2 linked regions of the Iamia sp. SCSIO 61187 genome follow. The protein of the gene in region 1 binds, or shares a complex with, the protein of each later gene. Links are inferred from orthologs where the notes say so. Each region holds a gene or a part of one and is shown on either strand. Other genes may lie near its edges. The genes, in order: secY and secG.

Region 1 (7,967 bases):
CTCTCGACCCGGGCGATCCAGCCGGTGGAGACGTCGAGACCCTCGATGCGCAGCCGCAGCAGGGCCTCGTGGCCCAGCCACTCCACCTGGTGGACGGTGGCGGGCACGATGCCGTCGGGCGCCACCCGCAGGTGCTCGGGGCGGAGGCCGACGGTGACGGTGGACCGGGAGCCGACCGCGTCGACCGGGACGTGGGTCGACCCGACCACGACCGCCCCGCGCTCGACGGGCACCGTCGCCACGTTCAGGGCCGGGGTGCCGACGAAGCCGGCCACGAACAGGTTGGCGGGGGCGTCGTAGACCTCGCGGGGGGTGCCGACCTGCTGGAGGCGGCCGTCGCTCATGATGGCGACGCGGTCGGCCATGGTCATGGCCTCGACCTGGTCGTGGGTGACGTAGATGAAGGTCGTGCCCAGGCGGCGGTGCAGGTCGACGAGCTCGGCGCGGGTCTGGGTCCGGAGCTTGGCGTCGAGGTTCGAGAGGGGCTCGTCCATGAGGAACACCGCGGGCCGGGCCACCACGGCCCGGGCCAGGGCGACGCGCTGGCGCTGCCCGCCCGAGAGGGCCCCGGGCTTGCGGTCGAGGTAGGGCTCGAGGTCGAGCATGCGGGCCGCCTCGGCGACCCGCTCGGTCCGCTCGGCCGAGCTCAGCTTGCGGAGGGTGTCCTCCCCGCCGCCGGGGCTCGGCACCCAGGTGGGCTTGGTGACGAGGGGCGACTCGATGTTCTTCCGCACCGTCATGTGCGGGTACAGGGCGTAGCTCTGGAAGACCATGGCCACGTCGCGCTTGGACGGCACGACCTGGTTGACGACCCGGTCGCCGATCGACAGCTCGCCGCCGCTGATCTCCTCCAGGCCGGCGATCATCCGCAGGGCCGTGCTCTTGCCGCAGCCGGAGGGTCCGAGGAGCACCATGAACTCGCCGTCGGCGACGTCCAGGGTCAGATCCTCCACGGCGGTGACGTCTCCGTAGCGCTTCGTCACCGCGTCGAACGTCACGTTCGCCATAGGCCTCAGACCCTACGCCAGCCGACCACGCCGACCTGTCTTCCGGGTGGCCGGACGACCACCGCCCGGACGAACTGCCGCGACGGCCCGGACGACGCTCCGGCGGTCAGGGGAGGGTCAAGATCTCCGGGCCGTCGTCGGTGACGGCGACGGTGTGCTCGGCGTGGGCGGCCCACGTGCCGTCGAGGGTCACGACCGTCCAGTCGTCGTCGAGGACGTCGGTCTCAGGGGTGCCGATGGCGACCATGGGTTCGATGGCCAGGACGTTGCCGACCTTGAGCCGCGGGCCCCGGCCCGGCCACCCGACGTTGGGGACCGACGGGTCCTCGTGCATGGATCGGCCGATGCCGTGGCCGGTGTAGCCGTCGACGACGTGGAGGCCGGCGCCCTCGACCACCTGCTGGACGGCGTGGCCGACGTCGCCGAGGTGGCGGCCGGCGACCATCTGGGCGATGGCGGCCGCCAGCGACGCCTCGGTGACCTCGATGAGCCGCCGGGCCTCGGGCGAGATCTCGCCGATGCCGGCGGTGTAGGCGGCGTCGCCGTGCCAGCCGTCGACGATGGCGCCGCAGTCGACCGAGATGATGTCGCCCTCCTCCAGCACCCGGTCGCCGGGGATGCCGTGGACGACGACCTCGTTGGGCGAGGCGCAGATGACCGCCGGGTAGGTGCCGGCGACGCCGAGGAAGTTGGACGTCGCCCCCCGGTCGGCCAGCACCTCGCGCCCGATGCGGTCGAGGTCGCCGGTGGTGATCCCGGGCCGGAGGGCCGCACGGGTGCGCTCGTGCATCTCGGCCACGACCCGGCCGGCCCGGCGCATGGCGGCCAGGTCGGCGGCGGAGCGGCGGGCGATGCCTCCGAGCAGCACGGCTGGGCCCTGCTAGCTGGGGTCGGACGCGACGCGGGCGTCGACCACGGCGAGGATGCGGGCGTGCACCTCGTCCTCGCTGCCGAGCCCGTCGACGCTCTCGAGGAGGTCCAGCGACCGGTAGTGCCCGAGGAGCGGGGAGGTGTCGCGCTCGTAGACCTCGAGGCGGTGGAGGATGGCCTCCGGCTTGTCGTCGTCGCGCTGCACGGGCGTCCCGCCGCACTTGGGGCACACGCCGTCGGCGATGGCCGCGTCGCCCACCGAGTAGATCGTCCCGCACGAGTCGCACGTGCGCCGGGCCGAGAGACGCTCGACGACGATCTCGTTCGGCACCACCAGCTCGACGACGACGTCGACCGGCGCCTGGGCCGTGATGTCCGCCAGCGCCTCGGCCTGCCCGACCGTGCGGGGGAAGCCGTCGAGGATCCAGCCGCGGTTGGCGTCGTCGCGGTCGAGGCGTTCGCCCACGATGCCGATCATCACCTCGTCGGGGACCAGGTCCCCGGCGTCCATGATCGCCTTGGCCCGGAGGCCCAGGTCGGTGCCCTCGCGCACGGCGGCGCGGAGCATGTCGCCGGTCGAGATGTGCGGCACGGAGCAGGCGGCGGCCAACCGGGTCGCCTGGGTGCCCTTGCCCGCACCCTGACGACCCATGATGATCATGCGGACACCGGGTCGGTCCATCGTGGGATCGGAGTCGGTCACGACTTCAGGAAGCCCTCGTAGTTGCGCATCATCAGCTGGCTGTCGATCTGCTTCATCGTCTCGAGGGCGACACCCACGGCGATCAGGATCGAGGTGCCGAAGAAGCCGAGCTGGACGCCGGCGTCGGAGTCCAGCGTGCGCCCCAGGACGAAGGCGGGCACCAGGGCCACGAAGCTGATGAACAGGGCGCCGGGCAGGGTGATGCGGTTGAGGATGCGGCTCAGGTAGCGCTCGGTCTGGGGACCGGGGCGGATGCCGGGGATGAAGCCGCCCTGCTTGCGGATCTGGTCGGCCTGCTTGTGCGGGTCGAACTGGATGGCGGCGTAGAAGTAGGCGAAGCCGATGATGAACAGGCCGTAGACGGTGAGGTACAGGGCGCCGGATCCGCCCCGGAAGTTGTCGTCGATGAAGTCCTGCACGTCGTTGGCCCAGTTGCCGCCCGAGCCGTCGGCGTTGAGCTGGTTGCCGGGCAGGACCGTGGAGATCATCACCGGCAGGTACAGCATCGAGTTGGCGAAGATGATGGGGATCACGCCCGAGGCGTTCACCTTCAGCGGGATGTAGGTGTTCTGACCGCCGTACTGGCGTCGGCCCACCTGGCGCTTGGCGAACTGCACCGGGATGCGGCGCTGGCCCTGCTCGACGAAGACGATGGCCACCAGCACCCCGGTGAACATCAGCCCGACCAGGATCATGGCGATGAGCCCCGACTCGGCCCGGACGGCGCCGAAGTTGGCGGGCAGCTGGCTCACGACCGAGGCGAAGATCAGGAGCGACATGCCGTTGCCGATGCCCCGCTGGGTGACGAGCTCGCCCATCCACATGATCAGGGCGGTGCCGGCGGTGAGGCTGATCACCACGATCAGCACCCGGCTCCAGTTGTAGTTGCCGCCGAAGAGGTCGACGTCGCCGAGCGGGTTGCCGCCGGCGAAGCCCTGGCCACCGTTCTTGAACAGGAACGTCAGGCCGGTCGACTGCATGATGGCGATGGCCACGGTGAGGTACCGGGTCCACTGCGTGATCTTGCGCTGGCCGACGGCCCCCTGCTGCTGCCACTGCTCGAGCTTGGGGATCACCACGGCGAGGATCTGCATGATGATCGACGAGGTGATGTAGGGCATGACGCCCAGGGCGAACACCGCGAACTGGGTGATGGCCCCGCCCGAGAACAGGCGCAGGAACTCGAGGGCGCCGCTCTGGCTGGCGTTGTCCTTGAGCGTCTGCAGCGTCGAGACGTCGATGCCGGGCACGGGGACGTGCGACCCCAGCCGGTAGAGCAGGATCATGAAGACGGTGAAGGCGATCTTGTTGCGGAGATCGTCCACCTTGAACATGTTCTTCATGCTCGACAGCACGGGCGTGTGTCCTCTCGGGTCAGCGCAGCCGGTCTCGGGGGCCGGGGGCCCGCCGGGTCAGCGGTTGGTGAGGTGGTTGCCCTTGGCCGGCGGGCGACGATCGCCCCAGGGGGCGGGAACGACGGTGACGCTACCCCCTGCCGCGGTGATGGCGGCTTCGGCCGAGGCCGAGAAGGCGTGGGCCGAGACGGCGACGGCCCGGGTGATCTCGCCCCGGCCGAGCACCTTGACGAGGGCGCCCTTGCCGACGAGGCCCCGTGCGTGCAGGGACTCGGGGGTGATCTCGTCGTCGCCGGTCTCCTCGAGGGTGTCGAGGTTGATGGCCTGGTACTCCACGCGGAACGGGTTGGTGAAGCCGCGGAGCTTCGGCACCCGGATGTGGAGGGGCATCTGCCCGCCCTCGAAGCCGGCGGGGATGGAGCCGCGGGCCTTCTGGCCCTTGGTGCCGCGGCCGGCGGTCTTGCCGCCCTTGCCGCCGATGCCGCGGGCGACGCGCTTCTTGCGCCGGTTCGACCCGGGCGGGGGGGTGAGGTCGTGGATCTTCATCAGTCGGTCTCCTCGACGGTGACCAGGTGGGGGACCTTGTTGAGCATCCCGCGGATCTCGGGGCGGTCCGGGAGGACGTTGCTGCGCCCGATGCGACCCAGGCCCAGGGCGCGGAGGGTGCCGCGCTGCTTGGGCTTGGTGCCGATGGCGGAGCGGGTCTGGGTGACCTTCAGGGCGGCCATCAGCGCACCTCGTCCGGCTGGTGCGGACCGCGCTCGGACTCCTTGTACGCCTCGAGCAGGCCCTTGGGCACGAACTCCTCGGCCGACAGCCCCCGCAGGCGGGCGATGTCGTCGGGGCGCTTGAGGCTCTTGAGCCCGTTGATGGTGGCCCGGGCCACGTTGATGTGGTTGGCCGACCCGAGCGACTTGCACAGCACGTCGTGGATGCCGGCCTCCTCGAGGATGGCGCGGGCGGCGCCACCGGCGATCACACCGGTGCCGGGGGCGGCGGGCTTGAGCATGACGCGGGCCGCGCCCTGCTTGCCGATGATGGGGTGGGTGACGGTGCTGCCGGCGAGGGGGACGGCGAACATGTTCTTCTTGGCCTCCTCGGTGCCCTTCTGGATGGCGAGGGGCACCTCCTTGGCCTTGCCGTAGCCGAGGCCGACCCGGCCGGCGCCGTCGCCGATGACGACGAGGGCGGTGAAGGAGAACCGACGACCGCCCTTGACGACCTTGGCGACGCGGTTGATGTCGATGACGCGCGACTCGCGCAGCTGGGCGTCAGAGGTGGTGGGAGGCATCAGAACTCCAGTCCGGAGGTGCGGGCGGCGTCGGCCAGGGAGGCGACGCGACCGTGGTAGTGGAAGCCGCCCCGGTCGAACACGACCCGGGAGACACCCGCTTCCTTGGCCCGGGCGGCGACGAGCTCGCCGACCTTCTTGGCCCCTTCGACGTTGCCGCCGCTGGAGCGCAGGTCGGCCTCGAGCGACGAGGCCGAGGCCAGCGTGCGCCCGGTCTGGTCGTCGATGACCTGGGCCGAGATGTGCTTGTTGGAGCGGAAGACGGCCAGGCGCGGCCGGTCGGCCGTGCCCTGGACCTTCTTGCGGACCCGGCGGTGGCGCCGGACCCGTGCGTTGCGCTTCTTCTGTGCGGGATCGCTCATGAGATGTCCTACTTCGCGGTCTTGCCGGCCTTGCGGGCCACGTGCTCTCCGAGGTACCGCACGCCCTTGCCCTTGTAGGGCTCGGGCTTGCGGATGGCCCGGATGTCGGCGGCGACCTGGCCGACCTGCTCCTTGTCGATCCCCCGCACGACGATGCGCGTCGGGACGGGGACCTCGAAGGTGATGCCGTCGGGCGCCTCGACCTTGACCGGGTGGCTGAAGCCCAGCGACAGGTCGAGGGTCGAGCCCTGGAGGGCGGCGCGGTAGCCGGTGCCGATGATCTCGAGCTCCTTGGAGAACTCCTGGCTGACACCGACGACCATGTTGTTGACGAGCGACCGCACCAGGCCGTGGAGGGCCCGGGTCTGGCGCTCGTCGTCGGGCCGCTCGACCACGAGGGTGTCGCCGTCCTGGCGGATGGCGATCGCACCGGGGACGGTGCGGCTGAGCGTGCCCTTGGGGCCCTTGACGGTGACGTCGGCGCCGTCGACGGTGACGTCGACGCCGCTGGGCACGGGGATGGGGGACTTTCCGACTCGGGACATCAGTTCCTCACCACACGAAGCAGAGGACCTCGCCGCCCACGTTGCGCTGGCGCGCCTCGCGGTCGGTGAGCAGCCCCTGGCTGGTCGAGACGACGGCCACTCCGAGCCCGCCGAGCACGCGCGGGATCTCCTTGGACTTGCGGTACACCCGCAGGCCCGGCTTCGACACCCTCTGGATGCCGGAGATCGTGCGCGCCCGCTCCGGGGAGTAGCGCATGGTGACGTGCAGGGTCGAGCCCGGCCTGTCGGTGTTGTCCTCGACGCGCCAGGCGTCGATGTAGCCCTCGGACTTCAGGATGGCCGCGAGGGCCTCCTTCTGCTTCGAGCTGGGCATGCGGACCTCGTCGTGCATCGCCACGTTGGCGTTGCGGATGCGGGTCAGCATGTCGGCGATGGGATCGGTCATGGTCACTTGCTCTGCACCTCCATCACCAGCTGGCCTTGGTCACACCGGGGATCTCGCCGGCGTGCGCCATGTCACGCAGGCAGATCCGGCAGAGCTTGAACTTGCGGTACACCGAGTGCGGGCGACCGCACCTCTGGCACCGGGTGTAGCCCCGGACCTTGAACTTGGGCGTCTTGTTCGCCTTGTTGATCAGCGCCTTCTTGGCCATTACTGCTGTCCCTCACGCTTGAACGGGAATCCGAAGGCGGCGAGCAGGGCCCGTCCTTCGTCGTCGGTCCGGGCCGTGGTCACGATGGTGATGTCCATCCCACGGGTGGTGTCGACCTTGTCGTAGTCGATCTCCGGGAAGATCAGCTGCTCGGTGACACCGAATGTGTAGTTGCCGTTGCCGTCGAAGCTCCGGGGGTTGAGGCCCCGGAAGTCGCGGATGCGGGGGATCGCCAGGCTCACGAGCCGGTCGAAGAACTCCCACATGCGGTCGCCCCGGAGGGTGACCTTGGCGCCGATGGCGTTGCCCTCGCGGAGCTTGAACGTGGCGATCGACTTCTTGGCCCGGGTGACGGCCGGCTTCTGGCCGGTGATCACCTGGAGGTCGGCGATGGCCCCGTCGAGCAGCGAGGGCTGGCCGACGGCATCGCCGACGCCCATGTTCACCACGATCTTCTCGAGGCGGGGCACCTCCATGACGTTGCCGAGGGACAGGCTGTCCTTCAGCTGGGCCCGGAGGGTCTCGTCGTACCTGGTCTTGAGACGCGGGGGCGTCTTGGTCTGGGTCGCAGTGTCACTCATCAGATCTCCGCCCCCGTCCGACGGCACACGCGGATCTTGGTGCCGTCCTCGAGGACCTTGTAGCCGACCCGGGTGGGCTTGCCGTCGCTCGGGCTGAGCAGGGCGACGTTGGGCACCGGGATGGGCATGTCCTTGTCGATGATCCCGCCCTGGCTGGTGGCGGAGCGGGCCTTCTGGTGCTTCTTGGCCACGTTGACGCCGTCGACGATGACCTTGTTGGCCTGGGGCAGGACCCGCATGATCACGCCCTCCTTGCCCCGGTCCTTGCCGGTGAGGACGCGCACGCGGTCGCCCTTCTTCAGCTTGATCGTGTTCGACATCAGAGGACCTCGGGGGCGAGGGAGACGATGCGCATGAAGCGCTTGTCGCGCAGCTCGCGGCCGACCGGTCCGAAGATGCGGGTGCCGCGGGGCTGCTGCTGGTCGTTGATGAGGACGGCCGCGTTCTCGTCGAAGCGGATGTAGGAGCCGTCGGGACGACGCTTCTCCTTCTTCACCCGGACCACGACGCACTTGACGACGTCGCCCTTGCGGACGGCGGCGCCGGGGATGGCGTCCTTCACGGTGGCGACGAAGATGTCGCCGATGGAGGCGTAGCGCCGCTTGGAGCCGCCCAGCACCTTGATGCAGAGCACCTCCT
Region 2 (8,138 bases), 2.0 Mb from region 1 along the record:
GCTGGTCCTGCTGTGCGTGGCCATCTTCGCCGCCGACCTGTGGGTCCCCCAGGACCCGCGGGAGCAGGACATCCTCGCCGGCGTCGAGCCGCCCAGCAGCGAGCACTGGTTCGGCACCGACGCCAACGGGCGGGACTACTTCGCCCGGGTGATCTACGCCGGTCAGATCTCGCTCAAGATCGGCCTGACCGTCGCCCTCATCTCGACCATCATCGGCACCATCACCGGGTCCCTGGCCGGGTTCTTCGGCCGCTGGGTCGAGCAGCTGCTGATGCGGATCACGGACCTGTTCCTCATCGTGCCGGGGATCGCCGTCCTCGCGGTGGCGGTCAAGTTCGCCCAGTCGGACCAGAACCCCGTCGGGCGGTTCGTCCTCGGCAACGGCAGCGAGCCCCGCTTCGGCACCGACTCCATCATCATCTTCGTCCTGGCCATGCTGGGCTGGATGCCGGTGGCGCGGATCGTACGGGGCCAGGTGCTCTCGGTGAAGGAGAAGGAGTTCGTCGAGGCCGCCCGCGCCGTCGGCGCCTCCAACTTCCGGATCATCACCCGCCACCTGCTGCCCAACTGCATCGGACCCATCGTCGTCAACGCCACCTTGGCCATCGCCGTGGCCATCGTCACCGAGTCGACGCTGAGCTTCCTCGGCTTCGGCGTCCAACCACCGGAGACGTCGTGGGGGGTCATGCTCGAGCGCGCCAGAGCGAACATCTCCTTCGACGAGCACCTCCTCTACTTCCCCGGCCTGTTCATCCTCCTGACCGTGCTGGCCGTCAACTTCCTGGGTGACGGCCTGCGCGACGCGTTCGACCCCCAGGCCCGCCGATGAGCCCGGACCTGGAGAAGAACCCCTACGCCGGCGACGAGGACCTCGACCTCTCCACCCTCGAGGTCAGCGGGAGCGACGTGGTCGACGGCGACGTCGTGCTGCGCGTGCGCGACCTCCGGGTGGAGTTCCCCACCGACGACGGTCCGGTCACGGCGGTCGACGGGGTGAGCTTCGACCTCAGCGCCAACGAGACCCTCGGCGTCGTCGGTGAGTCGGGCTCGGGCAAGAGCGTGACCTCGATGGCGATCCTGGGCCTGCTCCCCAAGAACGCCAAGATCACCGGCAGCATCGACTTCCGAGGCACCGAGCTGGTCGGTCTGGGCGAGAAGGACCTCCAGCCCCTGCGGGGCAAGAGCATCGCCATGATCTTCCAGGACGCCCTCACCGCCCTGAACCCGGTGTACAAGGTGGGCACCCAGATCGCCGAGGCCATCCAGGTCCACGAGCCCGAGATGAAGGGCGAGCAGCTGCGCGACCGGGTGGTCGAGATGCTCGACATCGTCGGCATCCCCGACCCGCGGTCACGCGCCGACCAGTACCCCCACGAGTACTCGGGGGGGATGCGCCAGCGGGCCATGATCGCCATGTCGATCGTCAACGAGCCCGACCTGCTCATCGCCGACGAGCCCACCACGGCCCTCGATGTGACCATCCAGGCCCAGGTCCTGGAGGTCATGGAGCGGATCCGGGACCGCACCCGCAGCTCGATCATGATCATCACCCACGACCTCGGCGTGGTCGCCGGCGTGGCCGACCGGGTGCTCGTCATGTACGCCGGGCGGGTGTGCGAGCTGGCCGACGTGGAGTCGGTCTTCTACACCCCGGCCCACCCCTACACCCAGGGCCTCCTCGGGTCCCTGCCCCGCCTCGACGCCCGCTCCAGCGAGCGCCTGGCCCGCATCGTGGGCCACCCGCCGTCGCTGCTGGCCATGCCCTCGGGGTGCGCGTTCCACCCCCGTTGCCCCCACGCGCTGGTGCCGGGGATCTGCCGCGACATCCGTCCTGACCTGGAGCCGCTGCGGGTGGAGGGTCACGCCGCCGCCTGCCACCGCACCGACGAGATCGAGTGGAAGCCCCTGGAGGCTGCGCCGTGAGCCAGATCGACCTCGCCAACGACGCCGCCCCCGCGGCCACCCGCCCGGCCGATGCCGCCCCGCTGCTCGAGGTCGAGGACCTCGTCAAGCACTTCCCGATCAAGGCCGGCCTCCTCAGCCGCCAGGTCGGGGCGGTGCAGGCCGTCTCCGGCATCAGCTTCCAGCTCCACCGGGGCCAGACCCTCGGCCTGGTGGGGGAGTCGGGGTGCGGCAAGAGCACCACCGGGCGACTGGTGATGCGCCTCCTGGAGGCGACCGCCGGCACCGTCCGCTTCGACGGCATCGACGTGCACCGCGCCAGCAACCGCGACGTGCGAGCCCTGCGCCGGCGCATGCAGATCGTGTTCCAGGACCCGTACGCCTCGCTCAACCCCCGCCAGACCGTGCAGGCCATCGTCAGCGAGCCGCTGCGGGTGCACGACCGGTGGAAGGACGGCGGCGCCGACAAGGTCAAGGACCTCATGGAGCTCGTCGGCCTCAAGCCCGAGCACGCCAACCGCTACCCGCACGAGTTCTCCGGCGGGCAGCGCCAGCGCATCGGCATCGCCCGGGCCCTCGCCCTCGACCCCGAGATGCTCGTGCTCGACGAACCGGTGTCGGCTCTCGACGTGTCCATCCAGGCCGGTGTGGTCAACCTGCTCGAGGACATCCAGGACGAGCTGGGGCTGGCCTACCTGTTCATCGCCCACGACCTGTCGGTCGTCCGCCACACCTCCGACCAGGTCGCGGTCATGTACCTGGGCAAGATCGTCGAGCTGGGATCCGCCGACGACCTCTACGACCGGCCCGTGCACCCCTACACCCAGGCCCTGCTGTCGGCGGTGCCCCTGGCCGACCCGCGCAAGCAGCGGGCCCGCCAGCGGATCGTGCTGGAGGGCGACCCGCCCAACCCGGCCAACCCGCCGTCGGGGTGCCGGTTCCGCACCCGGTGCTGGCGCAAGGCCGAGCTGGAGGCCGCCGGCACCGACACCAGCGCCTGCGTCGAGCAGGACCCCCCGCTGGCCAGCGGCGAGTGGGGAGCGACCGAGCACGAGGTGGCCTGCCACTTCCCCAAGGTCCGCGTGATGCTCTGACCGAGGTGGTGATGGCATCACCGCCGGTCGACGCCACTAACCTGATCGCCGGCCCGCAGGGCCGTCCCTGAGCCGTAGGAGCCCGAGAACCCGTGCTGTACCTGGTCACCCCCCTCCACCTGGCTGCGTCGGGGATCCTCATCGTCCTGGTGCTGCTGCACAGCGGCAAGGGCGGCGGCCTGTCGGACATGTTCGGTGGCGGCATCGGGGCCTCGGCCGCCGGGTCCACCGTCATGGAGAAGAACCTCAACCGGCTGACGGTCGTCGTCGCCCTGGTGTGGGCCTTCACCACCATCGCCCTCGGGATGCTCCTCACCAATTCGTAGTCGTTCGCTCGCTGGCGCTCGCTCCACTCCTACGAGCTGAGGGTCCCTCGCTGCGCTCGGGGCTGAAGACCTCTCCGGAGCCGGACCCCTCGTCCGTCGGGGCCACGGCTCCTCTGCGGGGGGAGACCCCCCGCAGCCCCCCAGCGGCTGCGCCGGGCCGCCGGGGGATGGCGACCCCGCCGTCCCCGTTCGCCTGGTTCGCTGCGCTCCTCGCGCTCGCGTCTCGGGCGGGGTTGGGGGGTCGTCAGCGCTGCTGCGGCCAGGCGTGGCCGGGGGGCATGATCGGGTCGCGCCACATGGCGTAGGACGTGGGGCCACCGTCGGGGAGGGGGATCTCCCGGATGAGGCGGAAGCCGTGACGCTCGTAGAGGGCCCGGTTCCGCTCCGAGGTGGCCTCGAGGTAGGCGGCCTCGCCGCCCACGTCGCACTGGGCCAGCACCGACCGCAGCAGTGCCGACCCGATGCCCCGGCCCTGGTGAGACGGGGCGACGGCCAGGAAGTTGAGGTACCACGCGGGCTCGGCCGGGTGGACCGCGGCGAAGGCCTCGCTGCACGCCCCCATCCGGGCGAGGGCCGCCGGGCCCAGGACGCCGAGGCGGGCCTCGAGCTCGGGCTCGTCGTCGGCGTGCACGGCCGCCACGCCGGGTGGGACCCAGAGGGCGACGCCGGCGGCCGGGCCGTCGACCCGGGCCAGGTCGGCGGTGCGGTGGCGGGCCTGGGCGGCGAGGAAGGCGTCGAACAGGACGGGCAGGGTGTCGGCCCGGGCGGCCCGGTCGGGCTCCATCCAGGTGAAGACGGGGTCGTCGAGGAAGGCGGCGGTGAGCACGGTGGCGGCCTCGGCGCGCACGAAGGCGTCGATGCGCTCGATGGAGCGGACGGGGAAGCGGGTGGTGGTGGACATGGTGATCTCCTGGAGGGGGTGAGGGTCAGACCGCGAGGCGGTAGACGCGGAAGAAGCCGGCGTCGACGTCGACGACGTCGCACGAGGAGAAGCCGGCCCGGGCGGCCAGGTCGGCGACGGTCGAGGGCCGCAGGGCGGTGCCGAGGGCGGCGGAGCCCTCCTCGGACATGGAGGCCGGGAGGCAGTGGACGACGCTCCAGCCGTACATCATCCGCTCGACCTCGTCGCCGGGGGCGGTGAAGGCGTCGGCCACGGCTTCGTCGACGACGACGACCACGCCGTCGTCGGTGAGGGCCTGGCGCAGGGCGCGGAGGACCTCGACCGGCTGGGACATGTCGTGGAGGGCCTCGAGGACGAAGGCGGCGTCGACCGGTCCGAGGTCGGCGATCGAGGCCGTGGGGTCGGCGAAGCGCACGTCGACGCCGGCCTGGGCGGCGTGGGCCCGGGCGTCGGCGATCGACGCGGCATCGGTGTCGAGCCCGACGACCTGGGCGGCGGGCCAGGCGGTCTGGATGGCGATGGCGGACCAGCCCTGGCCGGTGCCGACGTCGAGGACGCGGGCGCCGGCCGCGAGGCGGTCGGTCAGGCCGGGGACGGCCGGGATCCAGGCCTTGACCAGGTCGGAGGTGAAGGCGGGGCGGTTGATGGCGCCCTGGCCGTCGCGGAACGTGGCCCCGTAGCGGGCGTAGGGCACGCCGCCGCCGGTGCGGAAGGCCTCGGCCACGTCGTCGAGGACCCCGGCGATCCCGACCACCATCGACGCGAAGGGGGCGAGGTGGTCGCCGTCGATCGGGTCGAGGAGGGCACCGCGGTGCTCCTCGGGCAGGGCGAACCGCAGGGTCTCGGCCACGGCCGAGGGCGAGGCGACCTCGAGGTAGCCGGCGACGGCCTGCTGCTCGCACCACTCCTGGGCGTAGCGGGGGTCGATGCCGGCCCGGTCCGCCAGCTCGGGGGCGGTCAGCGGGCCGTGGCGGTCGAAGGCCTCGTACAGGCCGAGGGTGGTGCCGAGGTGGACGGCGAACAGCTCGAGCGTGCCGATGGTGGCGTCGCAGAGCCGCTGGCTGAGGTCGATGGTCATGGTGGTCCTCCGTGGTGGGGTCTCACCCCCCAGGCGTGATGTCGCGCCTCACGGTGTGACGACCCGAGCCGGCCGCGCCGCTCCGGGCGGTGGTTCTCGCTCGGCGGACCGGTGGCGCGCCGCCCTACGCTCGCCCCATGGAGCTGATCGGCCGGGCGGCCGAGCTGGCGCTGGTGACCGATCGCCTCGCCGACCGTCGGCTCGTCACGCTCATCGGGCCGGGGGGCATCGGCAAGACCCGCCTGGCCCGCGTGGCCGCGGCGATGGTCGCCGACCGCTTCGTCCACGGCGTGCGCACTGTCGACCTGACCCGGGTGAGCACCGCCGAGGCCGTGCGCGAGTCGCTGGCCGACCAGCTCGGCTACGCGTCGTTCTCGGCCCTGGTCGACGCCCCGGTCGACAGCCCGGTGCTGCTCGTGGTCGACAACTGCGAGCACGTCGTGGACGCCGTGGCCGAGGCGCTCGACGAGCTGCTGGAGGCGTGCCTGGCCCCGACCGTCCTGGCGACCAGCCGCACCGCCCTCGAGCTGCCCGGGGAGACGGTCGTGCCCATCGGCCCGCTCGCCCTCCCTCCGGCGGGGTCGGCCGACGGACCTGCGGTGGGGCTCTTCGTGGCTCGGGCGGCCGACGCCGGGAGCATCGTCGAGCCCGACGACGCAGTCGCGGAGCTGTGCCGTCGGCTCGACGGGGTGCCCCTCGCCATCGAGCTGGCCGCCGCCCGCACCCGGTCGATGGCGCCCGGAGAGATCCTCGACCGGCTGGTCGTCGGGCTCGACGTCCTCGACCGGCCACGCCGTCGCAGCGCGCGGCGGCACCAGAGCCTGCGGGACGCGATCGGTTGGTCCCACGACCTGCTGTCCCCCGACGAGCAGGCGCTGTTCGACCACCTCGGGGTCTTCGCCGGTCCGTTCACGGCCGAGCTGGCCCACGCCGCCGCAGCCCGGCCCGGGACGGACCTGGCCTCGACCCAGGACCTGCTCGACGGGCTGGTGGCGGCCTCGATGGTGGTCGCCGACACCTCCGGCGCCGTCACGTGGTACCGGGAGCTGGAGACGCTGCGCAGCTTCGCCCGGGCCCGGCTGGACGCGGCCGGGCAGCGGCGGGCGGTCGAGGTCCGCTTCGTCGACCACGTGGTGGAGCGGGTGACCGAGATCGTCGGCTTGGGCTCGGGGACGTTCTCCTCGTCGGCGCTCAACGAGCTGGTCGACCTCTACGCCAACGTGGCCTCGGCCATCCGGTGGTGCCTCGAGGAGGACGACACGCCCGACCGGGCCTTCCTCCTCGCCGCCGCCCTGTGGCTCGTGATCCACCACTCCCACCTCGACGAGATCGGCGAGCTGGCCGAGCAGGTGCTCGAGCGGTGGGAGATCACCGACCATCCGATGGGCCCCGACGTGGCCGCCACCGCGGCGACCGCTCGCTACATGCGCGGCGAGCACGCCGCGTCGGTGGCCCTCGCCCAGGAGGCTCTGGTCCACGCCGCCACCTCGCCGTTCGGGCCGATCACCCTGCCCCGCACCATCGGCCAGTCCCGTCGGGCGGTGGGGGCCGCCGAGGAGGCTCTGGGGTGGTTCGAGGCGACCGCTCGGGCGGCGCGGGAGCGGGGCGTGTCGGCGCTGGCCGTCGAGGCCGACACCGCCCGGGCGCAGGTGCTGGCCGACCTGGGCCAGGTCGACGAGGGCCTCGCCCTGGTCCGGGCGGCCGGGGCCGAGGCGTCGGCGGCGGGCTCCGACATCGGCATCGTCTGGGCGCGCGCCGTCGAGGGGTCCATCCTGCTCCGCTCCGACGTCGAGGAGGCGCGCCACGTCATCGCCGACGCCCGCGGGTGCTGCGACGCCATCGCCTACGGCGCCGGCTCCCTCGGCACGCGACGGTCGGCCGCCATCGGCGCGATGTGCGTCGGGGACCACCCCGGCGCCGCCCGGTCGGCCCTCGACCTGCTCGAGCACCTGCTGGGCCGCGGGTCGACGTACGGGCTGCGGATGGTGTTCGACGTCGCCGCCCCGCTCCTGGCCCGGGTGGGGCGGACGGGGCCGGCCGCCGACCTGGCCGCCACCGCCCTGTCCCTGCCGGTCATGAGCATCACCGCCAGCATCGGTCACGAGCTGTTCCCCCTCGACCCGACCGGTGGCACCCGCCTCGAGGTGCGGGACGCCATCCTCCTGGCCCGGGCCGAGCTCGGTGCCGTGGCCGAGGGGACGACGGCGCCCGAGGGGGTCGCGCCGGCGCCGGTCGACGACGCGCCCAGGCGGCGGGAGGGCACGTTCCGCCGCCAGGGCGACGTCTGGGAGGTCGGTCTGGGGGACGGCACGACGTCGGTCCGGGCGACCAAGGGGATGGACGACCTGGCGTGCCTGCTGGCGCGACCGGGCGAGGAGGTGCACTGCCTCGAGCTGGTCGGAGCCGCCGTCGAGCAGGGGAGCACCGGCGAGGTGCTCGACGAGACCGCCCGCCGGGTCTACGAGCAGCGCATCCGCGACCTCCAGGCCGAGCTCGACGAGGCCGACGCCCACCACGACGTGGCCCGCTCGGAGCGGGCCCAGGCCGAGATGGACGCCCTCGTCGACCAGCTGACCGTCGCCCTGGGCCTGGCCGGTCGGGCCCGTCGCACGGGGAGCACCGTCGAGCGGGCCCGGTCCACCGTCACCCAGCGGGTCCGCTCCACGATCCGCCGGGTCGAGGCGGCCCACCCTCGTCTCGGACGGCACCTGCGCGCATCGATCCGGACCGGCACCTTCTGCGCCTACGCCCCCGAGGAGCCCGTCACCTGGGACCTCGGCTAGTCAGCGGGCGGCGGCGACGAGGGCCTTGATGCGGCGTCGGGCGAGTGCGTGCAG

Evidence for each region.
Region 2: the proteins of secY (region 1) and secG are in contact, whole or in part, in a crystal structure (PDB 5AWW), measured with the Thermus thermophilus proteins. The link is inferred for Iamia sp. SCSIO 61187 from one-to-one orthologs. Residues at the interface, in WP_096411648.1 of Thermus thermophilus: Leu14, Gln16, Arg17, Phe20, Ile34, Pro35, Pro37, Ile72, Arg108, Arg109, Asn112, Gln113, Arg116, Ile117, Ile120, Pro145, Gly146, Trp147, Phe152, Phe155, Val156, Val159, Thr160, Val162, Ala163, Gly164, Ala166, Leu167, Trp170, Glu173; in WP_223903268.1 of Thermus thermophilus: Tyr5, Ile9, Tyr12, Leu13, Ala16, Leu19, Val20, Val23, Leu24, Gln26, Glu27, Pro28, Gln30, Gly31, Ala32, Asp34, Leu35, Met36, Gly37, Gly38, Ser39, Ala40, Asp41, Leu42, Phe43, Ala45, Arg46, Val48, Tyr53, Thr56.

Annotation. Positions count from the first base shown.
Region 1 is NZ_CP050948.1:721,512-729,478, reverse strand. What follows is about bases 1,757-4,584. They hold secY (preprotein translocase subunit SecY), read right to left. Parts: upstream 3,936-4,584; coding sequence 2,577-3,935; downstream 1,757-2,576. Other genes in these bases: rpmD (50S ribosomal protein L30), read right to left, coding at 4,481-4,584; rplO (50S ribosomal protein L15), read right to left, coding at 3,993-4,481; HC251_RS03480 (adenylate kinase), read right to left, coding at 1,888-2,559; map (type I methionyl aminopeptidase), read right to left, coding at 1,757-1,875. In the rest of the region: HC251_RS03490 (ABC transporter ATP-binding protein), read right to left, coding at 1-1,007; more of map, read right to left, coding at 1,114-1,756; more of rpmD, read right to left, coding at 4,585-4,663; rpsE (30S ribosomal protein S5), read right to left, coding at 4,663-5,226; rplR (50S ribosomal protein L18), read right to left, coding at 5,226-5,588; rplF (50S ribosomal protein L6), read right to left, coding at 5,597-6,133; rpsH (30S ribosomal protein S8), read right to left, coding at 6,141-6,545; HC251_RS03440 (type Z 30S ribosomal protein S14), read right to left, coding at 6,562-6,747; rplE (50S ribosomal protein L5), read right to left, coding at 6,747-7,328; rplX (50S ribosomal protein L24), read right to left, coding at 7,328-7,648; rplN (50S ribosomal protein L14), read right to left, coding at 7,648-7,967. UniProt on the Bacillus subtilis protein: The central subunit of the protein translocation channel SecYEG. Consists of two halves formed by TMs 1-5 and 6-10.
Region 2 is NZ_CP050948.1:2,722,024-2,730,161, reverse strand. The notes cover bases 1,707-4,705. They hold secG (preprotein translocase subunit SecG), read left to right. Parts: upstream 1,707-3,088; coding sequence 3,089-3,322; downstream 3,323-4,705. Other genes in these bases: HC251_RS13030 (bifunctional 2-polyprenyl-6-hydroxyphenol methylase/3-demethylubiquinol 3-O-methyltransferase UbiG), read right to left, coding at 4,249-4,705; HC251_RS13035 (N-acetyltransferase), read right to left, coding at 3,567-4,223; HC251_RS13045 (ABC transporter ATP-binding protein), read left to right, coding at 1,929-2,996; HC251_RS13050 (ABC transporter ATP-binding protein), read left to right, coding at 1,707-1,923. In the rest of the region: HC251_RS13055 (ABC transporter permease), read left to right, coding at 1-829; more of HC251_RS13050, read left to right, coding at 826-1,706; more of HC251_RS13030, read right to left, coding at 4,706-5,301; HC251_RS13025 (hypothetical protein), read left to right, coding at 5,439-8,084; HC251_RS13020 (HNH endonuclease signature motif containing protein), read right to left, coding at 8,085-8,138. UniProt on the Bacillus subtilis protein: Involved in protein export. Participates in an early event of protein translocation.